DNA from 2 places in the Maribacter dokdonensis DSW-8 genome. Region 1 is predicted to be linked to the other one. Evidence: riboswitches for the same ligand, from Rfam matches in the RefSeq annotation. Region 1 holds a riboswitch; the other holds the start of a gene.

Region 1 (8,059 bases):
TTTCGTACAGATATTGCTTTTGATTTTTTTGTAATTCTTCCCTCAGTAACTGATAAAAATCGTAACGCAAGGTATTGGCAATTTTGTTCGATGACACAATATCAAAACCATGCTCTACAAATTCAAAATAGTTGGCAACGAAATCTTTACTTGCCGTATTATCTATTACAATAAGGTTCTCCAAATGGTGACGCTTTGCAAATTCAAAGACATCATCAACCTTATACGGTTTTCCTTTCTGCTCCAGTTGTGTCTTCCAGTTCTTGGCAATACCCTTTTCATTCAACAATACCTTTTTTGAGTTTGCAATTCCAAAAACCCTTAAGTCTAATTTCTTGCGCTCTTTAATGGACTTTGCCGACTTTAAAATCTGTTCTATCAACGTACCGCCTACATTACCGTGACCGAAAATCAGAATATTGATTTTCTTACTGATGCCGAACACCTGACCGTGCATAACATTGACCGCCTTATGCAAATCCGATTTCTTTACTACCAAACTTACGTTCTTGCCAGATACCGTATTATTGAACAACAACGGCACGATCTGGTTCTTGATCAATGCATTGAACGGATTGTGAAAAGTGCTTAAATCTTGACCTACGATAGATATGATTGACACATCATCCATCACCGTAATCATATTTACATCTTTTGATTCAAAGTCGTTGCTAAACTCATTTTCCAATGCCAGCTTTGCCCTTTTTGCCTTATCCTTTTTCACCACAAGACCTATTCCCCTTTCAGATGATCCTTGGGAAATAATGCTCACACTAATATTACTAGATTGCAAGGCTTTAAAAATACGGGCATCTACCCCTACTTTCCCTAACAAGCCACGACCTTCTATATTAATCATGGCAACATCTTCTATTACCGAGAGCGACTTTATACCTTCTTTACTAGATTTGGCGCTTATTAAAGTACCCTCATTATCATCATTGTAGGTATTTAAAATACGTAACGGAATGTTCTTCTCTATTAAGGGAATTATGGTTTTGGCATGTAGAATGGTAGCTCCAAAATTGGCGAGCTCGTTTGCTTCTTCATAAGACAGGTTCGCCAGTCTTTTCGCCTCTGGTACATAATCAGGATTTGCCGTATAAATACCATCAACGTGGGTGTAATTCTGTAATTCTTCGGCATCTAAGAAATTTGCCAATAATGCCGCGGAATAATTACTGCCATTTCTACCCAAAGTAGTTGTCTCGTTCTCCACTGTAGAGGCTATAAAACCGGTTACTACCGCTACCGTATCACTCGGAATTTCAGCGAATTTTAAAAGCACCAATTCTTTGGATTCATTTTCAAGCACCTTGGCGTCACCAAAGGTATCATCGGTCTTAATGACTTCACGTGTATCTACAAGTTTGGCATTGATCCCTTTACCGATCAATAGTTTGGTTACCAGTTTGGCAGAGATCAACTCGCCATACGCCAACACCTCATCTTTTATTTTGGCACTGTAATCTCCCAACAAGGAAACTCCTTCATACAGCTTTGCCAAGCCCTTGAATTCGGCAGATAGATTTACGTTGGAATAGGTATGTTTTTGATACTTCTCCAGCGCTTCAAAATCTGACCTATAATCTTTTCCCTTGGCTGCTTTCTCTAGCATATCCTCTAGCTGATCTGTAGCCTTTTCCCTAGCGGAAACCACCATGGCTACATTCTCATTGTTTTTGACCTTTTGTGTAACGATATCCAATACACGCTCAAGTCCCTCGCCATTACTCAACGATTTACCACCGAATTTTAGGATTTTGATCTTCTTGATATTACCGTTGGTATTAAAAATACCGGTCAGCAATTTTTCCATCTGATCAAACTCGATCAAAAAGGCATCATGCCCATGTAACGATTGTACTTCGCCATAGGTTACATTACTCTTTGCCTGCGCCAATTGCTTAAAGGTATCTTTGTTTTCTTGGGCAGTAAAGAACATATCCGAATCTACTCCGATAATATGAATATTGGTATCGCTATTTTGTAGCTTAATAAAATTCTCATCACCATCCCTAGTTACATCAATGGTCTTTAACAATTGGTTCATCAACTTATACGCAGACAATTGAAAACGCTCTTGTAACTTATCGCCATGGTGCATTAACCAACTTTCTACATTAAAAACCTTAAGCTCCTCATTGGTACTTCGTTTAAACCGTTCTTTAAAGGAAGCCGGGGTCCTATAACATAACATGGCATGCATACGGGCATCATGCACAGGTTGTTTAGAATTCACTAAAAACTGTTCCTGTATTTGGCAATTGGCTATTAACCAATCGGTCGATTTCCAATCAGATGCCACAGGAATCAAATGTTCTGTCAGCGTTGGGTGCAATGCTGCCATTTCCCAAGCGATACCACCACCCAAAGATCCACCGATCAATGCAAACAAACGTTCTACCTTTAACTGTTGTAGACCTAATAAAAATATTCTAGCTACATCACCGGCTACAAAATCCTTATAGTTCTCTATTACAAACTTGTCATGACCATTGCCCGGAATGTTGAATGCCAAAATAGTGTACTTGTTGGTATCTATACACTTCTCTTCTCCGATCAAGGCAGACCACCAACCATTTTCACCGGTAACATTAGAATTGCCCGTTAATGCATGATTCACCAAAATTATTGGCGCTGTATGAAGCTCCTTCCCAAATACCTGATACGATAATTGAATATCTTGAGTACTACCGCTTAGGGTCTTGTATTTTTTAATCTGTAGTTGATGTAACATCTATTTCAAAATCAATTTATGGCTGAGCTTCGACTGCGCTCAGCCACCTCATGTAAATAATATATTCTTGAACATTCAATGACTTCGGCTAGGCTCAGCCGCCACCAATATTCTTTTTTTCTTAATCCACCGATCACTTCGGCTACGCTCAGTGACCGGTTGTTGACTATATGGGCAACCTATATTAAAGACTGGCAAATGCCTGCTCTAAATCTGCTTTTAAATCTTCTATATCTTCAAGACCTACCGACAAACGAATTAAATCTTGCCCTACACCTGCACCTTCTTGCTGCTCTGCGGTTAATTGCTGGTGGGTAGTACTTGCCGGGTGAATGATCAATGATTTGGTGTCACCAATATTGGCAAGTAAAGAAAATATCTTAGTAGCATCGGTAACCTTTTTAGCCGCTTCAAAACCGCCCTTGATACCAAAGGTAACCAATCCGCTTTGACCTTTTGGCAAGTATTCTTGTGCCAAGTCATAGTATTTATTGCTCTTTAATCCTGGGTAATTTACCCAAGCCACTTCTTTCCTTCCTTCTAACCAAGTAGCCAATTCCAATGCATTTGCACTGTGTTGCTTTATACGTACCGGCAAAGTCTCTAAACCTTGTATAATTTGGAAGGCGTTATACGGACTCAATGCCCCACCAAAATCACGTAAACCTTCCAGTATCAATTTAAAGGTAAATGCTGCCGCACCTAATGCCTCACTATAAACCAAACCGTGGTAACCTGCAGATGGTTCCGTAAATTCAGGGAATTTTCCGTTGGTCCAATCAAACGTACCGGCATCTATAATTGCTCCACCTAAAGACGTTCCTTGACCGCCAATATATTTTGTCAATGAATGAATGACCAAATTGGCACCGTGCTCAATAGGGTTTAACAATGAAGGAGTAGCTACTGTATTATCTACTATAAAAGGTACTCCCGCTGCTTTCGATTCTTTAGAAATCGCTTTCAGATCCAACACATCCAATTTCGGATTCCCTAAAGATTCCACAAAGAAAGCCCTTGTATTATCCTGTACCGCTTTTCCAAAATTTTCAGGATCAGATGCATCTACAAAGGTGGTCGTAATACCGAATCTTGGTAGGGTAACATTTAATAAATTAAAGGTGCCACCGTATAAACTGCTTGACGCTACAATATGATCGCCCGCTTTTAACAAGGTCAATAAACCTGTAGAAATAGCAGCAGTACCAGATGCAAAGACCACAGCACCAACACCACCTTCAACAGCGGCTAATCTATCTTGTAAAATTTGATTGGTAGGATTGTTTAACCGTGTGTAAATAAACCCTAGTTCTTTAAGTGAAAATAAGTTTGCCGCATGATCGGTATCATTAAATACATACGATGATGTTTGATAAATAGGCACTGCCCTTGTACCTCCATTTGTAGTGGTGTCGTGACCTGCGTGTAATGCGTTTGTTGCTAATTTGTGATTACTCATGATTTTGTTGTTTTTAAAAATTATTCTAATAATTAAAAAGCCCAACTTAAACACATAAAATTGTGAGTAAGTAAAATCAAAAAGTTATAAGAAAGTAATATCGAGAAAATCGATTACTGTTATCCTTCCCCTAAGGGTAGAATGTAGCACCTTCTTTGTATGGAACAAAGGGTTGCTAAGGTTTCAAAGGGTCTAATCCCTCCACCTTTCTTGATAACTATTCAATACGTGTGTGAACTTTGAACTACAAATATAAAGGCAGAAAAATTTAAAAACCTAGTATTTTATGAAAAATATATAATTCTTGGTCTTGTTGTTAGTTTTCTGAAGGCTTAAAAGCAATAGTACACCTGTTCAATTACAATATTCTCGATACACTCTTAACCTAAAGAAAAATTAGTTTAAGAGCACTCGAACTGACATTTTACTATCAACGAACAACGAGAAACGAACCACGAAAAACTACTCAATCATCCCTGCGCTCTTATATTTATCTATATACATCTGATCTTGCTCCGGGGAGTCTTTATATTTTTTACGTAATGCAATTAAATCTTTCTTTAATTTTTTAACGGTATCTGCGTAGGCAGGGTCATTGTAGACATTGTTCATTTCCTTTGGGTCCTTCAATCTATCATATAACTCCCACTCATCAACATCATAATAGAAATGCACCAATTTAAATTCTTTATTCACAATACCATAGTGACGCTTTACCATATGAACAGATGGATATTCGTAATATTGATAATACACGGCATCTCTAGTCCATTTTTCTTTTTCGCCTTTCAACAAGGGAATTAAACTTTCACCTTGCATATCACTTGGTGGCGTGATGCCTACAGCTTCTAACATTGTCTGTGCAAAGTCTAAATTCTGTACCATTTCATTTTCTACAGCTCCCGGTTCAACCACATTGGGCCAACGTACCAATAAAGGAGTTTTAAACGATTCGTCATAAATAAATCGCTTATCAAACCAACCGTGCTCCCCTAAATAAAATCCTTGATCAGAGGTATAGATCACTATGGTGTTTTCCGCCAATCCGCTTTCATCCAAATAATCTAACAAGCGGCCTACATTATCATCTACCGAAGAAATACTACCCAAATAATCTTGCATATAGCGCTGGTACTTCCATTTCATTTTTTCGGTATCGTTCATTTTTGGCCAATTGTTATAGAAAAAATCGTTGATGGAATCTAACACCGGATCATACAATGCTTTTTGTTCTACCGTTGCACGGTTATACGGACCGTAAAAACTATTGGGAAATTCCTCCACTACCGGTAAAACCTTACCCTCCATTTTAGCTAAGGTTTCCGGTCTGACCTTACTATCATGACTATACATCATGTGTGTCAACAAATTCATTTCTGCCGTCTTTGCCGCCGATCCTCTATTGCTGTAATCATCAAATAACGTTTCTGGCTCCGGGAAGGTTTTTTTCGTGAACTCCTTGAACTTATCCGGTCTTGGCCACCACGGTCTGTGCGGTGCCTTGTGCAAGTACATCATCATAAAAGGTTCGTCATTGGACGCTTCTTCTTTCAACCAATCTAGTGATACATCTGTTATGATATCGGTAACATAGCCTTGCTTGGTTATGGTATCACCATTGGTAACTATAAAATCTGGATTAATATAGTGCCCTTGACCCGGCAAGATCATAAACTCATCTACCCCTTTTGGATTATTGCCAAAATGAAGCTTACCGAACATCGCCGTTTTATACCCATTCTTTTTAAAGATTTGCGGAAAGGTCACCTGTGTAGTATCGAACGGAAAATAATTATCCACTTTCCCATTGATATGTGTATGCTTGCCTGTTAATATGGTTGCACGAGAAGGCGCACAAATAGAGTTGGTAACACTGGCATTGGTAAAAAGCATGCCCTCTTTTGCCAAGCGATCAATGTTGGGTGTTTGCAGCAATTTATCATCATACGCGCTTATGGCCTGATACGCATGATCATCTGACATGATGAAAATGATATTGGGCTTTTTAGCATTGCTTTTTTGCGCCTTAGTTTTAAATGGCAGCAAGAAAAGCAGGACTGCAACAGTTAGAATTAGTTTTTTCATTTTGGTTGTTGTTCGTTGTTGGTTGTTGGTTTTGACTGTTAATAAAAGTAAGGATAATGTATAACTACAATTTGAAAAATGTCCGTATCATTTTCTATAATCTAACGCCGGCTCTCTATCCCCTAATAACGCTACATATTTAAAATCGGCTCCTCTCCTTTCATTAAATTCAGCCTTTATCTTAGTTAATACAGCTGGTTTTTCAAAAATATCTATTGCGGTCAATGCCATAGTTTTGGCAGCGACCATCATACCTTTATAGCCAATATCTGTTCCGCCAGCTGCAACAGCTTGCCAACTATGTGGCGGAGTGCCCGGCACCCAAGTTGCTGTTCTTACTGCAGCTAAAGGTGCGTTCCAACTTACATCGCCTGTATCGGCAGATGCTTTACCGTAGGTAAAAACCATTGGTTTGATTTCACCAGCACTTTCTATTTCCTTTGGGGTTTTTAATGTTTTCTGAATTTCCTTGGCAAAATCAATTTCTTCTGGGGTATAATTTACTCCACCAACAATCTCCATATTCTTATGCATTAAAGTAGCTAATACTTCATTTGGCAAACGGTCATACGTACCGCCTATAATTTCATAAGACATTTCTGTTTCTGTACCAATGGCAGAACCTTCAGCCGCTTTTACTACTCTATCCCAAACTGCTTTTACTTCTTTTCTATTAGCGTGGCGTACTACGTAATATACCTGAGCTTCTTCCGGTACAATATTAGGCGCATCTCCACCTTTTGTTATTACGTAATGAATACGTGTAGATTCTGTAGTATGCTCTCGTAACATATTCACCAAATCATTCATTCCCTCTACACCATCTAAAGCCGAACGCCCCAATTCCGGAGCGGCAGCAGCATGTGAGGAAACACCTTTAAATGTAAATTTACCTGATATTGTTGCCAAATTTGTACTTGGGTTAGAGGTGTTTTGGTCTCCCGGATGCCAAGAAACTATAGCATCTACATCATTAAAAAGTCCCGCTCTTACCATATAAACTTTTCCTGATCCACCTTCTTCTGCCGGCGTTCCATAAAACCGAATGGTTCCCGATTTTTTGGTAGCATCTAACCAATTCTTAACAGAAATAGCGGCCGCCATAGAACCCGTACCAAATAAATGATGTCCACAAGCCTGACCAGGTGCATCTACTACCCTAGATTTTTTAATAGGCTCCGCAGATTGCGACATCCCAGGCAAAGCATCAAACTCGCCCAATATTCCTATAACAGGTGATCCCGAGCCATATGTTCCGGTAAATGCCGTTGGTATACCTGCTACACCTTTCTCAACTTTAAAACCTGCCGCACCAAGTGTTTCTTGCAATAGAGCAGAACTATTTTCTTCCAAATACCCTAACTCCGGATTTTCCCAAAGCTCATTTGCTATGGCTTTATAGGTATTAAATTCTGCATCTAAACCTTTTAATACTTCCTTTTTGTTTTTTTGAGCTGTAGTACTCAATGGCTGCAGGAATAATACACCCGCAATTGCGACGATTAGCTTTTTCATTTTATTTGTGATTGGTGAGTTTGACTTGTATTAAAAATAGGAAAATTTAAAGCCTTAGAACTTAATTGTTGGATTATAAGATCGCAAATAGATTTTATTAATTTTATCGACGCTATTTCTAAGGAATCTATAAAATTAATAGCTACAATCTGTAAATTAACTTAGTTAAAACTATTAGAAAGAAAAAGACTTTTGTGCCTGACCACTACCAAACTTAAATTTTATTAATTTTTAACAAAGTTTCTTCTAACATTATTAGC
Region 2 (8,059 bases), on a different contig from region 1:
TTTATCAATCTTTTAAAAAACAATGTAATATGAAAAAGTGTTTTGTCCCAATTTGCTTACTAGTGATTACTTTAAGTTCGTGTAGTAAAGATGAGTATATAGATATAACCGAAGAAGAACAACTATTGGTCAATGATGAAAATAATGATACGGTTGTTGATGATAATGAAGAAAATACTAATGACCTTGCCGTTGATTCATCTATTTTAGCCTTGCCAGATTCTCCATTCAATTATGCCAATATACTTTTGCCGGATTTCTTTTTAGATAACGATGTTAGAAATGAAGAAAATACCCCTAACAATAACGAAATAACAGATTACGGAGCAACTTTAGGCAGGGTGTTGTTCTATGATACTAATTTATCTAGGAACAATACTATTTCTTGCGCGTCTTGCCATATTCAAGAACATGGTTTTTCTGATCCTACTGCCTTAAGTACAGGGTTTGATGGTGAATTAACTTCTAGGAATTCCATGGGACTGGCAAATGCCAGGTTTTATGAAAATGGAAGGTTTTTTTGGGATGAAAGAGCGGTTAGTCTAGAAGAGCAAACATTGGTTCCAATTCAAGACCTTGTGGAAATGGGACTAACTTTGCCTGAATTGGAAGCAAAACTGTCGGTCGTAGATTATTATGAAGCTTTATTCACTAATGCCTTCGGTGATGACAATGTTACCAGTGAGCGTATAGCATTAGCGTTATCTCAATTTATACGTTCTATGGTTTCATATGAATCTAAATTTGATGAAGGTTTGGCACAAGTAAACGATATAGATGACAACTTTCCAAATTTTACAAATTCAGAAAATAGAGGTAAGCAACTTTTTATGAGCAACCAGACCAGATGTTTTGATTGTCATGCTACCAATGTTTTTGTGGGTGATGCTGCTAGAAACAACGGGCTAGATGCTACTATTACAGATCCGGGCGTGGGCAGTATAACCGGTAATAATAACGATTTGGGCGAATTTAAAGTACCATCTTTAAGAAACATTGCTTTAACAGGACCTTACATGCACGATGGTAGATTTGAAACTCTAGAAGAGGTTATAGAGCATTACAATAGCGGAGTACAGAACAACCCAAATTTGGATAATAGACTTACGCAAGGTAATAACGTTCGCAGACTAAACTTATCCGATAATGACAAACAAGCATTAGTTGATTTTCTACATACCTTGACCGATACAGAATTTATCACTGATGAGAAATATGCCGATCCGTTTATAGAGGATTAACCATTCATTTATTTCAATAGGTTTATAATTCAAATTAATATAATTAGTTAAAAAATCTTTTAAGCTAAGCTGTATTATTGGTTTGATGTAAATTTGGCGTTCAATTTAAAAAAAGCTCAATACTAAAACTCTTATTCTACCTCTTTTATACGCACTCTAGCAAGTGTTAAACGTAATATTTATTAGGTATTTATAAGAAAAATTGGGTTTAATGAATAGAATGAAATTTACTTAGTCTAATACATAAATAATGAATTATGAAGTATAAAATGTTAATAGCTGTTTTGGCAATTTTTAGCACAACGGCATATGGGCAATGGCAAGTCTCGGCAAGTTCTGGCTATGCCGTTGGAAGTGCAGGTATGAAATTGGGAGAACGAATTACGACAACGGAAACAGAAAACTCATATGGCAGTTATGGAGAAGGCACAAACTTTCAACTTAGAGGCACCTATTTTTTTGACGACTCTTTCGGTTTTGATCTTGGAGTAGGTTATTTGCATGGTTCTGACCAGGATATTTCTATTGTTAGTCTACCGGATACAGAAGTGAATGCTGTTGCAAGGGCAAGGGCATTTGGTGCTTCCGCATCCGTGGTATATAAATTCACCAATAATATATATGGACGTTTTGGAGCATTATTAAAATTGGGAGGTAAAACGGAAGGTGTCATTTACCAAAAATCTGTTTTTTCTGAAGCTGAAGCCGAGGCTTTTGGTGTACCGGAAGGCTCTTATTCCGAAACGAACTATAAAGAGGATTTTCATGGACATTTTCCTTTAGGGTTCGTGGGAGCTCTTGGATATAAATATGATTTAGATGATAACTTTAGCCTGTTTGTAGAAGCTGAATATTACGGTATTAGTTTAAAGCGTAAAGATTCGGAAATATCCGAATTCAATACGGATTTAAAACTACCTGATGGTACTATAGCGGTTAGTGGGCTATATACCATTGATAATTTGCCAGAAGGCGTAAATAGAACTACTACCTACGTAGATAACCTATCCAATACCAATACTGATACATCTAAAGAACTGTCCCAGAAAGTACCATACTCTTCTTTTGGATTAAATATTGGTATTACTTACAAATTTAATAAAGCAACGAATTAAGTTTTCATTATTAATCTTTTACAAAAAAAAGAACCCCCTGTTTAAGATAAACAGGGGGTTCTTAGCAAATAACTCAAAATGAAAATAAACGTATTCGGGGGGAATACGTTTATATGGAAGATTTTATTTTAACAAACCAAGTATACCTTCCAATTCGGTTAAATTAAGGCTAGCGTTATTATCAGTGTCCAATACATCAAAATTTTCAGAAACTTCGCCAATAGCTTCAGTTGAGCTAATAGCTTGATCATTGTTGGTATCCAATAGGCTAAATAAGCTCGCCACCTGCTGTACCGTAGAATTAGAACTTAGTGAGCTTAATAATGTAGCAGCATCGGACATAGATGAGGTGTTCATGTTCTTTACACTGTTACAACTGGTTATTGAAGCAATAATGATAAACGTTGCAATTACTTTTTTCATGGTTATGTGTTTTAATATTTATGTGTTACAAAAGTATATTTACCTCTTAGTAAGTGAAAACAATATATACCAATAGTGTAATTATTACTACGTATCTATAGAATCAATAGATGAAAAATTTTGTAATACTTAATTGTTAGCATCGGCCTTAAACCAAATATTAAAGGAGACTTCTTCTGGTCGCTGATCTTGTGGTGGTGTTCCTTGAGAACCTCCTCTACCTCCACCGCCAGGACCACCACCTTGACCACCTCTGCGACCTCCAGGTCCGCTACCTTGACCTCCAGCACCAAAACTTACATTTGGGCTTTCAGTTTTTGTTTCGGATTTTATTTTTGGAGTCATAATACCAATGGATAATTTGGATAGCTTGGTGTCATTATCAACAATGCTATTTTTTGGTATTTTTAAGTGATAATGAAGTTCTTTAGCTTCGTCAAAATTGTAGTTTATGGTAACACCTAGATTGTTTAGGTCTAAATGAAATTCTTCTTCATGGTCAAAATTAATAAAGCGTGCCGTTCTGGGCATTTCTTCCAATAGCTTGTTCATGTCTGGTCCTTTACGCTCTTGTTCATCCGTTTTTTTACGAGAATTATCTTTTTCATTTCGTTCTGGACGTTCTGGCGGAGTAATATTGATTGGATATTGAATGGAAACATTTTTCTTCTTTTTTCCTTTAACATCAAAATACACGTAAAAGCCCTGGTGCAACATAGACATCATAGTAGCTTGGTCTACTGTACTTAATTGGACCATAATATGTTCTGCGTCTATAATGCTTTGATAAGTAATGTTATCCTCTGTATTTTGAGCTTGGCCAATTGCCCAACCAAATAACAATAATAGCGTAGTATATATTTTCATCTTAGTAATTCTGGAATGGTAAACCTATTGATAAAACAAAGACTAAAGAGGAGTTTTAAGTGGATGCCATAAGATTTAAAGCGAATACCTGAATCTTTACCAGTTACATATTTGAACAATGCTAGTTGCTTATATTTCATCATGTAGATGAATTTTAAAAATAGAAAAGCTCCAATATTGCTATTGGAGCCCTTCGTCATCAATCAATCAATCAAAAAAACTATCTTTAATTATAGACCTAATGCGGTTATTGCATCGTCGTCTTTTGTAAATGCATACGCACGCCACGGTCTATTGTAATTTGTAAATCTCCACAGCACATCTCCGTCGCTATTAACTTCCCAAATAGCACCTGTGCCTTCGCAGATAAGGGTGTTGCCATTACTCATTCTAACCCCACTGCCTAAACCATTACTATATAAATCGGTATCTGTGAATTCCCATATTAATTCAGGCTCATTATCTTGACCGGCTACCAGTTCATAAGGCGGACTCAATTGGTATTCTGCTACTGCAGACTGGTTATCGTATTTGTTATTTACAAAAACCAACATTTTATTATCATCAAAAAGATTAGGATAATGTACCCTGTTCATGGTCACTTCACCAACATTGTCATAAGTAAGGGGGTTTCCAAAACGGTAAACCAGGTCACCACCTAAATTATAGTTTCCGCCGGTATTGGTGGCAGCCTCTTCTGTTGAGGTGCTATGATCAATAACCCAAACCTCGCTATAAAAGTTAACGGTCATGTATAAAAGGTCGTTCGTTTCATCTAGGGTTATACCGTTTACATGCATAATGTCACCATCAGTTTGATCATTATTATAATTGATGTCAATAAGGTTGGGAACATCGGCCACGACACCAAAGTTTAATTTGCTTTCATCGTAATCTTGAACAATATGGTCCGTAGCATGCCACTCCCAAACTATTTCTTGGGTTAATGGATTCATTTCAATAATAGCTTCAGGGTAAATATTAAAATTACCCGAAAATCCCATCTCCGCAGCATCTGCAGCACTTACTTCTTCCCATACGGGAAATATGATATTTCCGTTCGATAAGTAATTAACATCATGATGTGAGATGTAGGTATTAGTAGAATAGTCCACTTCCCATTCAATGGATTGGTCAGCATTTATTTTTCTAAAACCGCCACCATAACCACCAAAGGTTATCTGTGGATTATCAGCTTTTATCGTAGCTACCAAGCTGCCATCAGATTGAAGCATGGCATCATTACCCAATTGGTCACCATTGAAATCCCAATCAAATAAGGTATTGCCATCATGATCAATTAAATATACCCCATTGTCCGGTGCAACGGCTAAAATGTAGGAGTCACTGTCCACAGTACTACTTGCTTCATTGGTGTCGCTAGTATCATCTGTTGTTTCTTCTTCGGTGATTGAAACATCATCGGAATCATTACTGCAAGAAGTTAAGAAAAGCAGGCATACAAATAATGCAGTTGTTCCTAAGTTAAGATTCATTTTTCTCATCGATTTTAATTTTTAGGGTTGTTATACGGTTTAAGCATCTAAGTAGGTATAGATACCAGTCTCCGTTTAGATTTTAAATGTAGTTCGAAGTTTAAATGAAAATGAAGCTTCTCAGCGAATGGAGCTTATAATTCAGCAAACGGCCCTTTTGTATAAGTGAAATTTTTTAGCCTTTTGTCATCTTAAAATGGCATTTTCTGCAATTGGTCAAAACGGTTTAAATTAAGATATAATTAGTATAATTTTTGGTTTTATGTACCGATGGTTTATTAATTTTGCGCCCTTAAATTATCAAGAATCTCAAATAGAGATAGCAACCTGCAATAACGAGCAAGGTGCTAAAAGCGATAAGCCAATACCTTGGAAAAAACGTTAAATCCTTCCTATTGTATTTGTTATAGCTCTAAACGTGATTCTTCAAATAACCATATATGACTCAAGTAAAAGCTGTAACAGCCAATGCAAAGGCACTTATTCCATTTTTAATATTCATTGCAATATTTCTAGGCGTAGGCATTTTTCAAAATGATTTTTATGCCCTACCCGCTCCTATTGCCGTAATTGCTGGTATACTGGTAGCATTTCTCATGTTTAAGCAATCTATGAAGGAGAAAATTGCCATTCTTTTAGAAGGGTGCGGTAATGATAAAATTTTGACCATGTGTCTTATATACTTATTGGCAGGAGCATTTGCAGCGACAACCAAAGCTATGGGCAGTGTAGATGCTATTGTTCATTTAGGTCTGGATGTTATCAGCGGACACTATATATATGTAGGTGTGTTTGTAATTGCTGCATTTTTGTCTATTTCTACGGGTACCTCTGTTGGCGCTATAGTAGCGCTGGCTCCAATTGTAATTGGTTTTGCGGATACCGGTAATTTTTCGCTGGGTATTTTATGCGGTGCCTTGTTAGGAGGTTCCATGTTCGGTGATAATCTATCGGTAATTTCAGATACCACCATTGCCGCTACACAATCACTGAACGTAAAAATGAGTGATAAGTTCAAGGCGAATATCAAAATAGCCGTACCTGCTGCCATTATAAGTATGGCCATTTTAATGTATGAAGGTCTAAGCATGAATACCGTAGGAATGGAAATGGAAGAGTATCATTATTCCATTCTTAAAATTTTGCCTTATTTAATTGTAATTATACTTTCAGTAATAGGTGTGAACGTTTTTGTGACGCTTGTATTGGGCGCAATTTCGGCTGGAATCTTAGGTGTCTTTTATGGTGATTTCACAGTGTTGGAATTTACAAGAATATCATATACAGGCTTTACCAATATGACGGAGATATTTCTTTTATCATTATTAACGGGCGGTTTGGCCGCTTTGGTGACGTTCAATGGCGGTATAGCGTTTATACTATTAAAAATTAAAACTTTTGTAAAAAGTAAGAAGTCGGCACAGTTTGGTATTGCAACACTGGTATCAACTATTAACATGGCAATTGCGAACAATACGGTCTCCATAATTATATCTGGACCCATTGCTAAATCTATTAATGATGAGTATGCTTTAGAGAACAAACAGACTGCATCTATCTTAGATGTCTTTGCTTGTATAACTCAAGGATTATTGCCTTATGGAGCCCAGGTGCTTATGATTTTGAGCTTTGCAAAGGGTAGTATAACTTATTTGGACCTTGTAAGTAATACTTGGTATCTATTGTTATTATTGGTGTCTACTGTGTTGGTTGTAGGATTAAAATCTAAGAAGTAAATAGCCTACAGGAATATTAAAAAACATTCTCAATAGCATTAAAATAAGGTATAATAAAATGTAGCGATTAACTTTTCATCAAATTCTCTAAATCTTCAGGTGTTCTAGGTAAGTCCGAACTTAACACTTCACAACCATCTTCCGTGATTAAAATCATATCTTCTGTAAATACTGAAATATTGTTATCATGATTATAATACCACGGCTCTACAGTAAATACCATGCCTGGTTTTAAAAGTGCATTCGATAAGTTTGGATCGCCTGTTGATAAGCCTAAATGGTGACCAAAAAACAAACCTACTTGCATATATTTTTTTGAGTGTTCAGGAATAATGGTATTGGTGAATTTCTGCACATCCTTAAAGGTTATACCTGGTTTTAAAAACTTAATAATTTCATCAGCAATTTTGGTTTCCATCATCAGAATCTCTCTTTGTTCTTTTGTGAATTTGCCAGAAACCGGAAATGTTCTTCCTATATCACTTACGTATTGTTCATATTCGCACCCCACATCAAAAATAACAAGATCCCCATTTTGCATAATACGGTTTCTTCGATTATAATGTGTTGCTAAAATTCTCCAGGGCCAATGAGAGTTTGGTCCGGATTTTATGATGGACCCAAAGGCTAGCCTTTGTGAACCATTTTTCTTGAAATCGCCTTCTAAAACGCCTTCTAAATAACGTTCGTCTATTCCTGGTTTTATAGCTTTTGCCGCCTCTTTAATACCTTTAACTGTTATATTTGCCGCCTGTTTTAAGATTTTTACTTCATTTTCAGATTTTATCATACGTACTTTGGCAATTGCTTCGTAGATATTTTCAAAACTTAAATCTGTATGTTTCTTTTTGATTGCCTCTAAAAGAACTTGAACAGGAGAATAGGTAGCTATGTAGTCATTGGGTGCAAATTTTACTTCACCAGGTCTACCGTTATTTATTAATATTTTAGATTTATTGGAGTTTTCTAAATTCAACAGATTAGTAAAATCTTCTATGGAAGCGAGTGGGATACCTGTTCTGTTTATGATCTTTTTATCATTTAATAGAGGTCTTCCGGGAAAATCATTTTTTCTAGAACTGTTTTCAAACCGTATATCCTGTTCTGGAGTATAGATAGTAACTTTTTGATTGTCCAAGTTAAAAACTAAAATGGCATTTGGCAATTCTAAACCAGTAAAG

What was found. Region 1 has a riboswitch for S-adenosylmethionine ahead of I600_RS14700 (O-acetylhomoserine aminocarboxypropyltransferase/cysteine synthase family protein). Riboswitches for the same ligand answer to the same signal wherever they lie in the genome.
Positions count from the first base shown of each region.
Region 2: another riboswitch for S-adenosylmethionine. It lies ahead of I600_RS01775 (Na+/H+ antiporter NhaC family protein); the one in region 1 lies ahead of I600_RS14700 (O-acetylhomoserine aminocarboxypropyltransferase/cysteine synthase family protein).

Region 1 covers NZ_LDPE01000003.1:232,016-240,074, reverse strand. The annotation lists gene thrA (bifunctional aspartate kinase/homoserine dehydrogenase I) at 1-2,740, opposite strand, end outside; gene I600_RS14700 (O-acetylhomoserine aminocarboxypropyltransferase/cysteine synthase family protein) at 2,925-4,199, opposite strand; SAM riboswitch class I at 4,316-4,419, opposite strand; gene I600_RS14695 (sulfatase family protein) at 4,662-6,284, opposite strand; gene I600_RS14690 (amidohydrolase) at 6,372-7,799, opposite strand.
Region 2 covers NZ_LDPE01000001.1:385,823-393,881, reverse strand. The annotation lists gene I600_RS01805 (cytochrome-c peroxidase) at 30-1,241, shown strand; gene I600_RS01800 (outer membrane beta-barrel protein) at 1,499-2,356, shown strand; gene I600_RS01795 (EF-hand domain-containing protein) at 2,480-2,779, opposite strand; gene I600_RS19380 (hypothetical protein) at 2,909-3,646, opposite strand; gene I600_RS01780 (arylsulfotransferase family protein) at 3,877-5,151, opposite strand; SAM-I-IV-variant riboswitch at 5,435-5,531, shown strand; gene I600_RS01775 (Na+/H+ antiporter NhaC family protein) at 5,583-6,878, shown strand; gene I600_RS01770 (M24 family metallopeptidase) at 6,946-8,059, opposite strand, start outside.